DNA from 4 places in the Megasphaera jansseni genome. Region 3 is predicted to be linked to each of the others. Evidence: riboswitches for the same ligand, from Rfam matches in the RefSeq annotation. Region 3 holds a riboswitch; each other region holds the start of a gene.
The links. A riboswitch is a leader RNA that binds a small molecule or an ion and turns the genes downstream of it on or off. The one in region 3 is predicted to bind S-adenosylmethionine.

Region 1 (4,202 bases), on a different contig from region 3:
TCCCAGTGAAAAGGTACGCTTTGTCATTGCCATTGTCCTCTTGATTGCCATGCTCTATGTCGGCATCGACCTGCCGATTTACCTGGACCGCATGACCTGGTTGTATATCATCTTCGCTTATATTTTCTTTGCTTCCATCATGCCCATGTGGCTCTTGAAACAGCCGCGTGACTATATCAGCGCCTTCCTGCTGCTCATGATGATCGCCGGCGGCGTCATCGGCATCTTCGTTGCACAGCCGACGCTGAATATGCCGGCCTTCACGTCCTTCTCGGTCGGTGGCAAGGATTTGTTCCCGATTCTGTTCATCACCATCGCCTGCGGTGCCGTTTCTGGCTTCCACAGCCTCGTTTCCTCCGGTACGTCGTCAAAGACCCTGGATAAAGAACAGGATTCCGTCTTCGTCGGCTATGGTTCTATGTGCGTTGAATCCGTTTTAGGTGTCGTTTCCCTGGTCATTGCCTGCGCAGCCGCTTCTAACGGCCATGTCGCTTCGGGGACTCCGTTCCAGATTTTCTCCGGCGCTGTCGCTGGTTTCTTCACCATGTTCGGCCTGTCCCAGACGGCCGCTGCCTGCATCATGACCATGTGCGTTTCGGCCCTGGCCCTGACGACCCTCGATGCGGTCGGCCGTATCGGCCGTATGTCCTTCCAGGAATTGTTCAGTGTCGATGAAGGACAGGAAATGAATGCTATCCAGAAAATCTGCGTCAATAAATACTTTGCTACGGTCATCACTTTGTTCTTCGGCTTCCTGCTCTGCCTGGGCGGCTATATGAACATCTGGCCGCTCTTCGGGTCGGCTAACCAGCTGTTGTCGGCTATGGTCCTCATCTGCCTGACCGTCTTCCTCAAGACGACGGGCCGCAAGAGCTTCATGCTGTACGTCCCGATGGTCGTCATGTTCTGCGTTACCATGACAGCACTGGTCGAATCGGCCTATGCCCTGATCATCAAGATTGCCTCGGGCAACTGGTCGCTCCTCATCGAAGGCCTGCAGTTCGTCCTGGCCATCGCCCTGATGGTCCTGGCTGTTTCCATCGTCTACCACTGCGGCAAAGAACTCGTCCACGCCGACAATAAAACGGCGCACCACGACGCTCAGCCCACAGCCACGCATTGAGGGTGTGTTAGCAGTTAGCAGTTAGCAGCTAGCCGTTACCGGTAGCTGTTAGACACTAACGGCTAACCCCTAACGGCTAACCCCTTAAAAAGGAGCTTGTCGTTATACGACAAGCTCCTTTTACTTATAAAAAATGTAATTTATAAAGTTAAATCTCTGTTTGTAATACGAGGTATAACGTTTACATTGTAAAATATGAAAGTTTTTGCTTAAAATCCCTTGACAATATACTAAGTAAAGTGTACAATCTCAGTAACGTTTCCGATAGGGAACACTTCATTTTCAATCATTAAGAGGTATGTAATCATGGGGTACTTAAAAAATTTGACCATCATGTGTTGTACGATATGATCGTATTGTACAACCATTCATAAGGACAATACAATACGAAACCTATTCATCCAGAGCAGCCGAGGGACTGGCCCAATGACGCTGCGGCAACCTACGTACGTAAGGTGCCAATTCCAGCAGGAATCAACCTGGCAGATGAAGTCATGGGCATACGTCTATTTATAGCGCCATCTGCATTTATCAGGTGGCGCTTTTCTTTTGCCGAAAAGGAGCTGATGACATGGAGCATGTGGCAAAGTATTTGACAGAGTTAATTGGCAATACGCCGCTTTTGGAACTGACCCACTGGCAGGAGGTCCACGGCCTCAAGGCCCGCATCCTGGGCAAGCTGGAGTACATGAATCCTTTGGGCAGCGTCAAAGACCGCGTGGCTGCGGCGATGATCGAAGAGGGAATCCGTCAGGGGAAAATCAATCAGGATACAGTCATCATCGAGCCGACGAGTGGCAATACGGGCATCGGCCTGGCCCTGGTGGCCGCCGTGAAGGGCCTGCACCTGATTTTGACCATGCCCGACACGATGAGCCTGGAACGGCGTAAGATCGTGTCGGCCCTGGGGGCGGAAATCGTGCTGACACCGGGCATCGAGGGGATGCGCGGCAGCATCGGCAAAGCCGAAGAATTGAGGGATTCTTACGGCAACGCCTTCATTCCCCAGCAGTTCGACAATCCGGCCAATCCGGCTATCCATCGCCAGACGACGGCTGAAGAAATCTGGCGCGACACGGATGGCCAGGTCGATATCTTCATTTCATCTGTCGGCACGGGGGGAACCATTACGGGGACGGCCCAGGGCTTGAAAGCCCATAAAGAAACGGTCCAGATCGTTGCCGTCGAACCGAAAGATTCTGCCGTCCTTCACGGCGGCCGGCCGGGCCCGCACGCCATTCAGGGGATTGGCGCCGGGTTCATTCCGAAAGTCCTGGATATGTCTCTCGTAGATGATGTGATCGACGTATCCAATGAGGACGCCTACGGCCGGGCGAGGGAAGTGGCCAAGACCGACGGCCTGCTGGTCGGCATTTCATCAGGCGCGTCGTTGCAGGCGGCCCTGGAGCTGGCCATCCGGCCGGAAAACGAAGGCAAGACCATCGTCGTCCTCCTGCCGGATGGCGGCGAACGCTATTTATCGACGGCTTTATTTGAGGGGTAAGGCATCTAAGCCGGTATAGAGGGGGAAAGAAAATGAACAAGAAGCGCATCATAGCTATACTGGCTTTTTCGACAGTACTGGCCGTCGCGGGGGCCTTGGCGGGCTGCGGACGCAGCGATACCGCTGAGAGCGGCGGCACGGTGACGCTGACCAATGTCTCGTATGATCCAACCCGTGAGTTATATAAAGAATATAATGAATTATTCCAGAAACATTATAAAGAAACGACAGGCAAGGATATCCGCATCATCCAGTCCCATGGCGGATCGGGCAGTCAGGCCCGGTCGGTCATTGAGGGCAGCCAGGCCGATGTCGTGACTCTGGCCCTGGCCCATGATATTTCGCTCATCGAAAAGGCCGGCCTCATCCATGAAGGCTGGCAGAGCGATTTTGCCAATGATTCGGCACCGTACACGTCGACCATCGTCTTCCTGGTCCGCAAGGGGAACCCGAAAGGGATACGCGACTGGGATGATTTGGTGAAACCCGGCGTGAGCGTCATTACGCCGGATCCCAAGAGCAGCGGCGGTGCCTGCTGGAACTTCCTGGCGGCCTGGAGCTGGGGGCTTGACCATTTCGGGGGAAATGAAATCAAGACCCGTGCTTTCCTGACCGACTTGTACCGCAACGTCACCGTCATGGATTCCGGGGCCCGCGGCTCGACGACGACCTTCGTCGAAAACGGACAAGGTGACGTCCTTATCGCCTGGGAAAACGAAGCGCTTTATTCGATGCAGGAATATCCCGATAAGTTCGACCTCGTCGTTCCCAGTATCAGTATCCAGGCCCAGCCCAGCGTGGCCGTCGTCGACCGCCTGGCACGGCGCAAGGGCCATGAAGCAGCCGCCCATGAATACCTGGCCTACCTTTATTCCGATGAAGCCCAGGAGCTGGCTGCCAAGAACGGTTTCCGGCCGTCGAATCCGGACATCCTTCAGCGTTATGCCGACCGTTTCGATCTCAAGGTCAAGCTGACCAAGATCAGCGACTTCGGCGGCTGGGATGCAGCTTATGTCAAATTTTTCAATGACGATGCCTTGTTCGATAAGATCATGGCCGACGTCAACGGTAACGAATAGGAGGGGAGCCGGATGAAACATTTTTTTGCCCGTTCCGGCGGGCGCAATCAGATTATTCCCGGCTTTGGCCTGTCCATGGGCATGACGATTACCATGTTGTCCCTGCTCATTCTCATCCCGCTGGCTTCGGTCCTGGCCCATTCCCTGCAGCTGACGGCGAATGACTACGCCAAGCTTATCACCAACAGCGGCATCCGCAATGCGTTCATCACCAGTATTTCCTGTTCCATCCTGGCAGCGCTGGTGAACTGCGTTTTCGGTTTCATCCTGGCCTGGGTCCTGGTCCGCTATGAGTTCACGGGCAAACGGCTCCTGAACGGCGTCATCGAACTGCCCTTTGCCCTGCCGACGGCCGTCGCCGGCATTACCTTATCCAAGCTCTATTCCGATACGGGCTTCTTTGGCAGCTTCTTTGCCAGCTATGGCATCCAGATCGCCTATACCAAAATCGGCCTGACCATCGCCATGATCTTCGTCGGCATTCCCTTCGTCGTCC
Region 2 (4,202 bases), on a different contig from region 3:
TACAAACTATTTCCCCCGCAAGAGCCGCATGGCCATGACGGCCATGATGACTAAGAGGGCCGTGACTAAGGCGAAGGAGGCGTAGAGGCTGAAGGCCCGGCCGATGAAGCCCAGTACGGCCGGTGCCAAGAGGATGCCGGCGTAACCGATGGTGCTGACGGCAGCTACGGCATCGGCGACGGGCATGTCTTTCTGCGTTCCCAGAAAAGAGTAGAAAATCGGCACGGTATTGGCACAGCCGACGCCGATGAGGACATATGAGGTAAACAAGAAAGGACCGCTTCCGATGAGCAGGATACCTAAAAATCCGGCAAAGGCAATTGGCAGAGAAAAGGCCAACAGCCGCCGTGGTCCTAAATGCATGGTCAGGGAATCTCCAGGCAGACGGGCCAGGAAGGCTGACGCCGTGAACAAGGTCAGACCCAGGCCGGATTGGGAAATGTCGATGCCTTTTTCCGTCGTCATGAAGACGCCGCTCCAATCGTTGATAGAACCTTCTACCAGGAAGGCAATGGTGCAGACCAGGCCGACGAGGATGATTTTCCCTTTCGGCAGGACCAGGGAAGCACCTTTACTGGATGCCTGCCGTTCCCCATGGAGGTGAGGGGCGAAGAAGCAGACACAGAGGACGATAAAGACGGCTCCGGCCAGCATGACGACTTTCCAGTAAAGTCCCAGATGGAGCAGAGCTGCAAAAAAAGCGGCACCGGCGAAATTCCCCAGGGACCACATGGCCTGAAGGCCCGACATGAGCCGTTTACGGACTTTCCGTTCAATGAAGATCCCGTTGATGTTGACGACGACGTCGAGCAGCCCCAGAGAGGATCCGAGGAGGACGGCCGTAATCAAGGCCGTCGCATAAACGGGCACATAGCAGAGGATGTTCAAGACGACGGCAATGGCCAGGCCGGCAACCGTCAAAGACCGGCGGCAGCCCAGACGACCGGCGATGGCCCCGGCCAGCATCATCATGATCAGGGCGCCTAAGCCCACGGCCAGCAGGAGGAAGCCCAGATGGTCGTCGGGAATCTGCAGCTGCCGCTTCAGGAAAGGAATGAGCGAAGCCCACGACGTAAAGCCGAAGCCGCCGAGGAAGTAAAAAGCTTTAGCGCTGTAAATCTGCCACAGGATATCTCGTTTATTCATCATTTTCTATCACCTCACACTAAAAAAAGCCGGACAAGAAACCACCCAGGGCTGCACCTTTATCGAAAGACGCGTTTACGTACGCATCCTTCCTCCAGTGCAGGACTGAAGTGACATCTTATCCGGCTTTATACTATACGAGCATAAGCCTCCGATGAGCGATATTATTATAACATAAAAAGAAAATTTCCTCAAGAATGACAATATTTCTTGACAGATTCCTTGAGAGATGATAATATGTACACCAACAACAAAACATTGTCTTTCATCAAGAGCAGTCGAGGGAATGGCCCGATGACGCTGCGGCAACCCCCTATCGGGATAGGTGCCAAGTCCAGCGGTGTATACCGGCAGATGAACGAATCGCAAATTGAGCCGTCATCTGTATGACGGCTTTTCTTTTTGACCGGCAAGCCCTTATGTTAGTAGAGATGCAGAAAGGAAATGATTACATGAACGCAACAGTAAAAAAACTCTTCGCCGCCGTCCTCATTACGACGACATGCCTCTTTGCCGCCGGCTGCGGTTCGTCTTCCAATTCCGGTGCTTCCGGTGACAAAAAAGAAATCAAAATGGGCGTCACTGCCGGTCCCCATGCTGAAGTCATGGAAGAAGTCGCAAAAGAAGCGGCTAAACAGGGTATCACCATCAAAATCGTCGAATTCAACGACTATGTACAGCCGAACAAAGCCCTGGCCGAAGGCGATCTGGACATGAACTCCATGCAGCATCAGCCGTACATGGATAATGTCGTCAAGAAACAGGGCCTGAAGATTACGTCCATCGGCAAGACCATCATCCTGCCCATGGCCGTCTATTCTCACAAATATAAAGACATCAAAGACGTCGCAGACGGTGCCAAAGTCACCATCCCGAACGACCCGACCAACGGAGCCCGCGCATTGCTCCTGCTCCAGCAGGCCGGCCTGATTAAATTGAAGAACGGCAACTCCGTCGACGCTTCGGTAACGGACATCACCGATAATCCCAAGAACCTCCAGTTCGTCGAACTCGATGCCGCTCAGATTCCCCGTTCCCTCGACGATACGGACCTGGCCTGCGTCAACACCAACTATGCCATCCCGGCTGGTTTGAACCCGCAGAAAGATTCGATCCTCGTCGAATCGAAAGATTCGCCGTATGCCAACGTCATGGCAGTCCGTCAGGGCGACGAAAACAACGAAACATACAAGAAAGTCTTAGAAATCTACCAGTCGGAACCGATCAAGAAATTCATCGAAGAACACTTCCAGGGAACCATCCTGCCGGCGTTTTAGCAGCTAGTGGCCAGTGGTTCGTGGCTAGGGGCTAGTGGCTAGTGGCTAGTGGTTCGTAGGGGCCGCCCAAAGGGCGGCCCGCCTGAATCCTCTTAAAAGGGCTTGTCGCACGTGCGACAAGCCCTTTACTTATGGTATAATAAGGGTTGTCCATCAGATTCAGAAAGGAGACACCGTTTATTATGAAAGCCGTATTTGTCGATTTCGAGATGAACCCTATCGGCCGGGACCAGAAGGAAGCGCGCCGCATCTGCAAGGGGGAAATCATCGAAATCGGTGCTGTCAAAATAGATGAAGACGGGAATGAAATCTCGTCTTATAAAGAATATGTGCTGCCCGAATATACGACAGCCATGAATCAGACCTGTCAGGAACTGACTGGTATCACCATGGAAATGCTGGCCGGGAAGCCCCATTTCCGCCAGGCCTTCGACCATTTCCTGACCTGGTGCAATGAAGGCTGCCCCAATGCCTACGAAATGTTCGCCTGGAGTGAAAACGACTGGCGCCAGCTGGACTGCGAACTCCGCCTCAAAGAAATCGACGAGCACGACGACCGCGTCCGCTGGATGCTCGACCACTGGCAGAATTTCCAGCAGATTTACTGTAACCTCCTGGGCCTGGATAACGTCATTTCCCTGGACAAAGCCGTCAGCACCTTGGGCGAAACCTTCGACGGCCAGATGCACGACGCCCTCTGGGATGCCCGCAACACGTCCAAGCTCTACGTCTTATCGAAGAAGAAAGAAGAATTCCGCGACATCATGCAGCCTATCATCGACGCCACCAAGCCGGCCGAACCGCTGACGTTCTCCCTGGCCGACGCCTTCCGCGCTGCCCGCAAGTAACGAGGGCGGCCATGGAAGATACGACACTCCGGATGGTTTATATTTTTACAGACATCATCCTGCCCATGATAGCCGGATATGTCGCCAAAAAGCGGAGATGGCTGACACCGGACCAGTCGAATTGGCTCATCCGCTTCAACATTATCGTCATCATGACGTCCCTGACCCTGCTCAGCTTCTGGGTCCTGCCCATGCGGACGGATTTGCTCAGTCTGCCTTTCTTTGCTTTTTTCAACGGCCTGCTGCCCCTGGCCGTCGTCCTCTTGCTGGGCCGGCAGCGCAAATTCTCGTCCTTTGTCGACCGCGGCAGCTATCTCATCGCTGCCATCCCGGCCAATACAGGGATGCTCGGCGGCCTGTGCAGCTATATCCTATATGGAGAAATGTCCTATGCCTATGTACAGATCATCGGCGTCTTTCAGAACCTGCTCATGTTCTTTGTCCTTTTCCCCATGGGCTACTACTACCAGCATGGCGGCAAAGACCGCAACTTCTTCGTCTTTTTCAAGGATAATTGGAAATCGATCTTCATCAACTGGAATCAGTTATCCGTCGTGGCCCTGGTCATCGGCACGGCATTGCACGCTGCCGGTATCCCCAGGCCGGCTGCCGGGACGACGATTTTCCAGGCCCTGATCCATGTCAGCGCCTGGGTAGCCCTCATCCCCGTCGGCTACCTCATCGACTTTTCCCACTTCAAGGACTACGCCCGTAAGACCCTGGACCTCATCCCCATCAAGATGGTCCTGACGCCGCTGGTATCGTATTTCCTGGCGTTGTACTTCACGTCGGATCCGGTGCTCCTGGGAACGATTGTCATCGTCATGGCCACACCTTGTGCCATCAACGCCTTAATTACAGAACGCCTTTACGACTTGAACGTCAACCTGGCCATGGCGCCGTTCATTACGACACAGCTCCTATATATCCT
Region 3 (4,202 bases):
CATGTCATTGGTCACATCGGTAAAGATGACGGGCTGGACATAATAGCCATGTTCCGGTACCGCCGGACGGCTGCCCGCCAAGAGGGTCGCCCCTTCTTCCAGCCCTTTGGCAATGTAGGCATCGACGGTCTGCCACTGGTCATACGAAGCGACAGGACCGATTTTCGTCGTTTCCAAAGCCGGGTCGCCGACGGTATATTCCGGCAATATCTGCAGCATGAGCTGTTCGATCTTTTCCTTTTCTTCCCGCGGGATAATCAGGCGCGACAAAGCCGTACAGGTCTGGCCGCTGTTGAGGAAGATGGAGTTGAAGCACATGCGGATGGCTTTTTCGTAATCCGCCCCTTTCAAGAGGATGAAAGGCGACTTACCGCCCAGTTCCATGCTGATGCGCTTCATAGAGCCTAAAGCGCGTTGGGATACCTTGATGCCGGCTGCTGTCGAACCCGTAAAGGATACCATGGCGATATTCGGATCGTCACAGATGGCATTGCCCACCTGGCTGCCCCGGCCGGCGACGAGATTGAAGACGCCATTCGGGAAACCGGCCCGGTCGAAAGCTTCGGCCAGATAGTAGGCCGTCACCGGCGTATGCTGGCTCGGCTTGAGGACGACTGTCGCACCGACGAGCAAGGCCGGCACGACTTTCTGGATAATCTGCCCTAAAGGATAATTCCATGGCGTAATGCAGCCGATGACGCCCAAAGGCCGGCGGTAAACGACGGATTGGGACAGATGTTCGACCAGTGGCAATTCCGGTGCCAAGTCGATGTACGACTGGGTCCGCACGAACTGATACCCAATATGGTTGGTCCGGGCAAAAGCCACGGGTGCCCCTAATTCCTTGACGACAGCGTCAACGAACTGCGGTTCCAGTCTGATCATCTGGACCAGCAAATTCTTCATAAAAGTAATGCGGTCTTCCAGCGGCATCGCGGCCCAGGCCGGGAAAGCCTTGGCAGCCGCCTTGGCAGCGGCTGCGACATCATCAGCACCAGCCGCAGCGACAGTAGCGAAGATTTCTTTCGTCGCCGGATTTTCTACGTCAATATATTGACCAGATAACGGCGCAACCCACTGGCCATCGATGTATAATTTTTTCAAATCCATGAAATTACCCCCTTTTACTCGAGATTATTCTTTAATTATAGAGAGAAGTCATGGATTATGCAAGTCGAAAAAAACAGACTACCTAAAAGGTAGTCTGTTTTTAGTGGCTAGTGGCTAGTGGTTAGTGGTTAGTGGCTAGTGGCTAGCGGCTAGTGTTATTTCGCTTCGGCTTCTACCGGTTCCGAGGCGGATACGAAATGGCCGATGATAGAGCCGCCGATGAGGCCGACGATGAAAGGAACGATCCAGCCGAAGCCGTATGTCGACAGCGGCGTAGCGGCGACGATGGCTTTAGCAAAGCCCAGGCTGCTCAGGCCCGGCAGGGATTCCAGGAGAGCAAAGAGCGTGACCAGGTAAACAGAGCCTTTATAAGCGCCGTTGTTGGGCATGAAGCGGCCGATGATGCCCAGGACCAGGAGGGCCAGGCACGGCGGATAGCAGACACCGAAGATCCAGCCGATATAGGTGACGATGCCGTCGACGCCGAGGAGTGCCGTCAAAGCCGACAAGATGCAGCAGCCAATGGCAACTTGTTTATAGCTGACGCGATGGCCCGTAGCCGAGCTGGTGAATTCAGCAACAGCGGCAATCTGTCCGATAGCGGTCGTCAGGCAGGCCAGGACGACGGCAATCCCCATGGGGACCATGACCCAGGTGCCGACGCGCTGGATGATGGCAACCAAAAGTTCAGCACGGCCGATACTCTGAGGATAATCGCCACTGACGCAGGCCCCCATATAGAGCAGACTTCCGTAGATGATGAGCAGCAGGACAAAGGATACGATGCCACAATAGATGAGCACTTTATTGCGCTGGCCTACCGCCGTATAGCCTTTGCCGTAAATGGAGCTGATAAAGACAGCAGCCATGATGAAGCTGACCAGGACGTCGCCGGTATTATAACCGCCGAGGAAGGCATTGACAAAAGGATGATCCACAGCCGGAGCTACAGGCGTCCCAAGGGGATTAAAGATGCCGACGAAGGCGATGATGACCAAAATCAGGGCCAGGAGCGGCGTCAGGTATTTCCCCATGCGGTCCATGACGTTATTCTGGTCGGCGACGAAAAAGAAACTGATGATGAAATATGCGATGACTAAGGGAATGAACGGGGCCGACGGCAGGTTGCCCTGGATGCCGAGCTGGATAGCCGTCGCACAGGTACGGGGAATGGAAACGAACGTACAGACCAGCATGAGGGCGGCCAGGAGGACATTATACGTATTCTTCCCTACCCGTTCGGTAATGGAGTGGACGTCGCCGTTGAGGCCGATGACGATGAGCGTAAAGATAGGAAGAAAGATACCGGACAGGGTCAGGCCAGCCAGGCCGGACAGGAAATCGCTGCCGCTGTTCAAACCGAGCTGGGGCGGGAAAATCAAGTTGCCGGCGCCAAAATAGGTGGCAAAGAAGGCAAACCCCAGGATGAGTACATCCAGCCCCCGGATAGCCTTGCCGCCAGAAGAGTTGTTGTTCATGAAAATACCCCCTAAGAATGATGTAAATGATGTGAAAATAAGTACATAATACGCCAAAATAAAAGAGGCGCTGCCTCCAAGCTGCGCCTCAGTCATAATGATATCTTTCAGGATTAGCCTGTAGGAATTGGCACCTTACCATCGGCAGGTTGCCGCAGCGTCATCGGGCCCGTCCCTCAGCTGCTCTTGATATAACTTATGAAATTTTGTATGTATTGGCAACATTCTATAAAATTTTTAGCGGTTTGTCAATACTATTATTTTATTTTAACGTTTTACTTCTGACAACTCGGACAAAGATCGGCCAAAAAGCAGTTGTCACATAAAGGCTTGCGGGCTTTGCAGACCCGGCGGCCATGCCAGATAAGCCAATGATGGGCCCGGCTCCACCATTCCTTGGGGATGGCTTTTTGCAGGCCCTTTTCGACTTCCAGCGGCGTCGTCCCTTCGGCCAGCTGCAGGCGGTTGGATACGCGGAAGACATGGGTATCGACGGCAATGGCCGGCGTATGGAACAAGATACTGACCAGGACGTTAGCCGTCTTGCGGCCGACGCCGGGCAGTTTCACCAGTTCATCGAAAGTCTGCGGCACTTCGCCATGGTACTTCTCACAAAGGATGGCACAGTTGGCCAGGATATTCTTGGCCTTGCTGCGATAGAGGCCGCAGGTCCGTATCTTTTCTTCCAGCCCGGCCGTTCCCAGGGTCAGCATCTTTTCCGGCGTATTGTATTCCGGGAACATGCCGGCCGTCACGATATTGACCCGTTCGTCCGTGCACTGAGCCGACAAAATGACGGCAATCATCAGTTCAAAAGGCGAATTATAGTGCAGGGCCGGTTTCATGATACCATATTGGTCCTGGAACCGCTGCAGCATTTCATCTTTTACTTTCTTGGAAATAGCCATATTATTTTACTTCCTCATTGGTATGGATCACGTCGTTCAGGCTGCCCATTTCATAGCCACCCAAATCGAGGGTGACATAGGTGAAGCCCGTATCCTTGATGGCCCGGACGATTTCGTCCCGATGGGCCAGGATGGATGGGATTTCATCGACAGCCACTTCGATGCGGGCTACATCGCCGTGATAGCGGACGCGCAGGGAACCCTGGACGTAAGGCGCTACGGCGGCTTCAGCCGCATCGATCTGGGCCAGGCGGTGCGGTGTCAGTTCCACACCATACGGGACGCGGCTGGCCAGGCAGGCCGCACTCTGCTTATTCCAGGTCTGCAAGCCGAATTCTTTCGACAAGGTCCGGATATCCGCTTTGGCCAGCCCGGCTTCGATCATGGGGCTGCGGACGGAGTCTGACAGTTCCTGCAAAGCTTTCATGCCCGGCCGGTAATCACCAAGGTCATCGACATTTCCCCCGTCGACGACCCACTGATAGCCTTCGGCCTTGGCCAGCGCTACGAGCGACGTAAAGCGTATTTTTTTGCAGATATAACAGCGTTCTGGCGGATTCTGGACGAATTCCGGGTCCTCGAATTCCGTCGAATGGACCAGGCGGTGTTCGACGCCGATGACCTTGGCCATCGCCTTGGCATCAGCCGCTTCACTGCCCGGCAGGGTCGCCGAAACGGCCGTCACGGCCAGGACCTTGTCCCCCAG
Region 4 (4,202 bases), on a different contig from region 3:
AAGGGAAGAAAGTCATCGTCACGGCTGGCGGCACGCGGGAACCCATTGATCCGGTCCGCTTCATCGGCAACCATTCCAGCGGCCGCATGGGTTTTGCCATCGCCAAGGCTGCCGTCATGGCAGGGGCAGAAGTCACCCTTGTCGCCGGGACGACGGACAACCTCAAGACGCCGGTCGGCCTGGCTCGCCGCATCGATGTCGGCAGTACGCGCGACATGAAGACGGCTGTCGATTCCTATTACGATGACTGCGACCTGGTCATCAAGGCGGCAGCTGTCGCCGATTACCGTTCGGCCCATCCGGCAGAAAACAAGATCAAGAAGAACGACGATACCCTGACCATTGAAATGGCCAAGAATCCCGATATCCTCTACGGCCTGGGCCAGCGCAAGACCCATCAGACCCTGGTCGGCTTTGCTGCTGAAACGACGAACGTCATCGAATACGGCACGAAGAAGCTCAAGAAGAAGAACCTCGACATGCTCGTCGCCAACGACGTCAGCGCCGAAGGGGCCGGCTTCAAAGGGACGACTAACATCGCCACCCTGCTTTTCCCCGACGGCTCTATGGAAAAATTAGAAAAAATGGATAAAGACGAACTCGCTGCCATCATCGTAGCCCGTGCGGCTGCCATTATGGAGAAAAAACATAGCTGATAGCAGGGAGTTTGCAGAAAAAAGAGGCTGTCGCATTAAGACAGCCTCTTTTTACGTTGATCGTAGGTCGTTCATCGTTTGTCGTATGGGATTAAAAATATCAATCCATCGCGATGAACGATGAACTACGAACGAAAAACTTTTAAGTTGAAGGGGCCTCGCATGATGGCAAAAACCTTCGTGCGACAGCGCCTTTTTTTAGCCGCTAGCAGTTAGCCGCTAGGGGTTAGCAAATGGCTTTAATGTTGTTGTAGGGGTCGTCCCAAAGGGCGGCCCGCCACGAACCACGAGCCACGAACCACGAGCCACGAACCACGAGCCACGAGCCACGAGCCACGAACCACTAACCACTAACCACTCACATGCCCTACGATAGCTTTGGCGAAGCCGTTGAGGTTGGTCGGGCCAATGGAGAGGAGGGGGCAGCCTTTTTCTTTGGCTTCGGTAATGGCCCAGCGGACGAGCGGTGTCTTGCCATCTTCCATGTTGATGACTAAGAGAGCTGATTCTTTCAGCAGCCGGTCATCGCCCGGGCGGCCGCTGATGACGACAACGGCACTGAAACGGCGCTGGATGCGGCGCTGCCAGTCGGGATCGCCGCCGGCCAGGGCTATCTGGCGTTCCTTGAGGAAACGGTCCAGCTGGCGCGTATAATCGCGCTGGGTCATGAAAGAGGGCAGGTCCAGACCGCGGTCTTCCGGGTCCCGGGCCGAACGCGACGCTTCCTGAGGCGTCACTTTCCGCGGTGCCTGGCCCTTGGCCAAGTCCGGCCGTACCTGGCGCTTATTGAGTTCCTTGCGCAGGGCCAGGAGTTCAGCAATCTGACTGGATGCCGTTTCCTTTATCTTTTCGATGTACTGTTCCTGCTTGCGGATGCGGTCTTCATACTGTTTGCGGTCCTGTTCGCGGCCGGTCCGTTCGGCATCGAGTTCCTGGCGCAGCCGTTCTAGTTCAGAAAGGACGGCCGTGCGGTTCTTGGCTTCCAGGCGCAGGCGCAGGAGTTCTTCTCTGTCAGCATCCATCTGGGCTTTTTCTTCCCGCAGCTGCTGAAGTTCTTCTTTTTCTTTGCCCATCATCATGGCTGGCGTTTCCTGACCGCCTGTGACCGCTTCATCGGACCAGGGCTGGTCGCAGATGGCCATGAGATAGATGCCCAGGGCATGGGCTACGGCGTGTTTGGCCATCTGTATGTCTTCAAAGACATCGGTCAGGCCGAGGATCTGGCTGTCCGTCTGGAGCATGAGCAGGTCGATGATGCCCATATAGGAAAAGGATTCCATGGTCTGGGCCATGTCGTAGCGTTCGAGGTGAATCGTGCCGGCGTAGATTTCTTCCGGGTTTTGCTTAGACGTATAATACGTGTTGATGAGCAGCCGGTCAGCTGTCCGTTCATAGATCCGCAGTATCAAGGCGTCTTCCTTGTCCGTGCCGGTGTGGCGGCTGAAGGTCAGCCGTTCCTGGGTGAGAAGGGTCGTTACCAGGCTCTGGGTCTTGTACCATTTGCCCAATACTTCTACCCGCTTGGCCAGCCGCAGGTCGCCGGGCTTGCTGCAGGTTGCATAATCGAAATAAGGGTCGTTGAAGAATATATCTCTAGGCCGCAATTTGGTCATATCTAATCATCCTTTCTATCTTTTACATTATAACCCTGCCCATGGGGCAACGTCTAGTAGACAATGTTTTTTAGGCATAAAAAATACTTGCAAAATAGACGGACTTGAATTATAATGGATAAGCAAACCAAATAAAGAACCATCAAGAGACGACGGAGGGACTGGCCCTGTGATGTCGCAGCAACCTTCAGCTATGAAAGGTGCTAATTCCAGCAGTGATATACTGGCAGATGGGGATTAGAAGCCCCTCTCATGAAGTCATGAATGAGGGGAATTTTTTTTAAGGAGGATCACTCATGGCTAAAAATCGTGAATTCTTTACATCCGAATCCGTAACCGAAGGCCATCCCGATAAAATGGCTGACCAGATTTCGGACAGCATTTTGGATGCCATTCTTGCAAAAGATAAAAACGCCCGCGTTGCCTGCGAAACCCTGGTAACGACTGGCATGGTACACGTCGTCGGTGAAATTTCTACGACGTGCTACGTCGATATCCCGCACATCGTCCGCGAAACGATCCGTGAAATCGGCTATACCCGCGCTAAATATGGCTTTGACTGCGACACCTGCGGCGTTCTCGTTTCCCTGGACGAACAGTCTCCGGATATCGCGATGGGCGTCGACGATGCCTTGGAAAAGAAAGAAGGCAATACGGATAAATTCGATACCATCGGCGCTGGCGACCAGGGCATGATGTTCGGCTATGCCACCAACGAAACGGACGACTACATGCCGCTGCCGATTTCCCTGGCACACCGCCTGGCACGCCGCCTGGCCAAAGTCCGCAAGGATGGCACGCTGCCGTATCTCCGTCCCGATGGCAAGACCCAGGTCACGGTCGAATATGAAGACGGCAAACCGGTCCGCATCGATACTATTGTCATTTCGGCACAGCACAGCCCCGAAGTCGGCCGCGAACAGATTGAAAGCGACCTCCTCGAATTCGTCATCAAACCGGAACTGCCGGAAGGCTTGTTCGACGACAAGACGAAGCTCTTCATCAACCCGACTGGCCGCTTCGTCATCGGCGGTCCGCAGGGCGATTCGGGCCTCACAGGCCGTAAGATCATCGTCGATACCTATGGCGGCATGGCTCGTCATGGCGGCGGTGCCTTCTCCGGCAAGGACCCCACAAAAGTTGACCGTTCGGCCGCTTATGCAGCCCGTTACGTCGCCAAGAACGTCGTCGCTGCCGGCCTGGCTGACAAATGCGAAATCCAGCTGGCTTATGCCATCGGCGTAGCCCGCCCGGTTTCCATCCACGTCGAAACTTTCGGTACGGGTAAAGTCCCGAACGAAAAAATCGTCGAACTCATCGAAAAGAACTTCGACCTCCGTCCGGCTGGCATCATCGCCATGCTCGACTTGCAGCGTCCGATTTATAAACAGACCGCTGCCTATGGCCACTTCGGCCGCAACGACCTCGACCTGCCTTGGGAAAAGACAGACAAAGCCGACACGCTCCGCAAAGAAGCCGGCTTATAAGAGGCGGTTCGATAAACTGAACATTCAGAAAAGAGGCTGTCGCATTAAGACAGCCTCTTTTTACGTTGATCGTAGGTCGTTCATCGTTTGTCGTATGGGATTAAAAATATCAATCCATCGCGATGAACGATGAACTACGAACGAAAAACTTTTAAGTTGAAGGGGCCTCGCATGATGGCAAAAACCTTCGTGCGACAGCTCCTTTCAAGTTGTTAGCGGATGGTTTTAAATTTGAAGGTTTTCTCTGCAAACTACAAACTCTGTGCTACAAACCATAAAGTAAACGGGGTCTCGCATGATGGCAGAAGCTTTCGTGCGACAGCCCTACACAAAGGAGGTGTCCCTTTGATTGCTGAAATCATCATCAATACGACGGCGAAACGGCTGCAGCAGACCTTTTCCTATATCGTTCCTGACGGCCTGGCCGTCCGCATCGGCAGCCGTGT

Region 1: linked by a shared signal. The riboswitch ahead of cysK (cysteine synthase A) and the one ahead of ACE418_RS00400 (branched-chain amino acid transport system II carrier protein) in region 3 are both predicted to bind S-adenosylmethionine.
Region 2: linked by a shared signal. The riboswitch ahead of ACE418_RS09855 (MetQ/NlpA family ABC transporter substrate-binding protein) and the one ahead of ACE418_RS00400 (branched-chain amino acid transport system II carrier protein) in region 3 are both predicted to bind S-adenosylmethionine.
Region 4: linked by a shared signal. The riboswitch ahead of metK (methionine adenosyltransferase) and the one ahead of ACE418_RS00400 (branched-chain amino acid transport system II carrier protein) in region 3 are both predicted to bind S-adenosylmethionine.

The regions. Positions count from the first base shown of each region.
Region 1 covers NZ_JBHYRR010000008.1:70,948-75,149, reverse strand. Annotated here, with positions in the region: gene ACE418_RS04755 (carbon starvation CstA family protein) at 1-1,123, shown strand, start outside; SAM riboswitch class I at 1,518-1,616, shown strand; gene cysK (cysteine synthase A) at 1,695-2,627, shown strand; gene ACE418_RS04745 (sulfate ABC transporter substrate-binding protein) at 2,660-3,706, shown strand; gene cysT (sulfate ABC transporter permease subunit CysT) at 3,719-4,202, shown strand, end outside.
Region 2 covers NZ_JBHYRR010000025.1:9,757-13,958, forward strand. Annotated here, with positions in the region: gene ACE418_RS09850 (MFS transporter) at 7-1,149, opposite strand; SAM riboswitch class I at 1,409-1,507, shown strand; gene ACE418_RS09855 (MetQ/NlpA family ABC transporter substrate-binding protein) at 1,599-2,423, shown strand; gene ACE418_RS09860 (3'-5' exonuclease) at 2,606-3,271, shown strand; gene ACE418_RS09865 (AEC family transporter) at 3,283-4,202, shown strand, end outside.
Region 3 covers NZ_JBHYRR010000001.1:73,221-77,422, reverse strand. Annotated here, with positions in the region: gene ACE418_RS00405 (aldehyde dehydrogenase family protein) at 1-1,110, opposite strand, end outside; gene ACE418_RS00400 (branched-chain amino acid transport system II carrier protein) at 1,266-2,588, opposite strand; SAM riboswitch class I at 2,686-2,784, opposite strand; gene nth (endonuclease III) at 2,864-3,496, opposite strand; gene larE (ATP-dependent sacrificial sulfur transferase LarE) at 3,498-4,202, opposite strand, start outside.
Region 4 covers NZ_JBHYRR010000003.1:21,346-25,547, reverse strand. Annotated here, with positions in the region: gene coaBC (bifunctional phosphopantothenoylcysteine decarboxylase/phosphopantothenate--cysteine ligase CoaBC) at 1-656, shown strand, start outside; gene ACE418_RS01680 (hypothetical protein) at 1,007-2,269, opposite strand; SAM riboswitch class I at 2,406-2,506, shown strand; gene metK (methionine adenosyltransferase) at 2,566-3,756, shown strand; gene priA (replication restart helicase PriA) at 4,102-4,202, shown strand, end outside.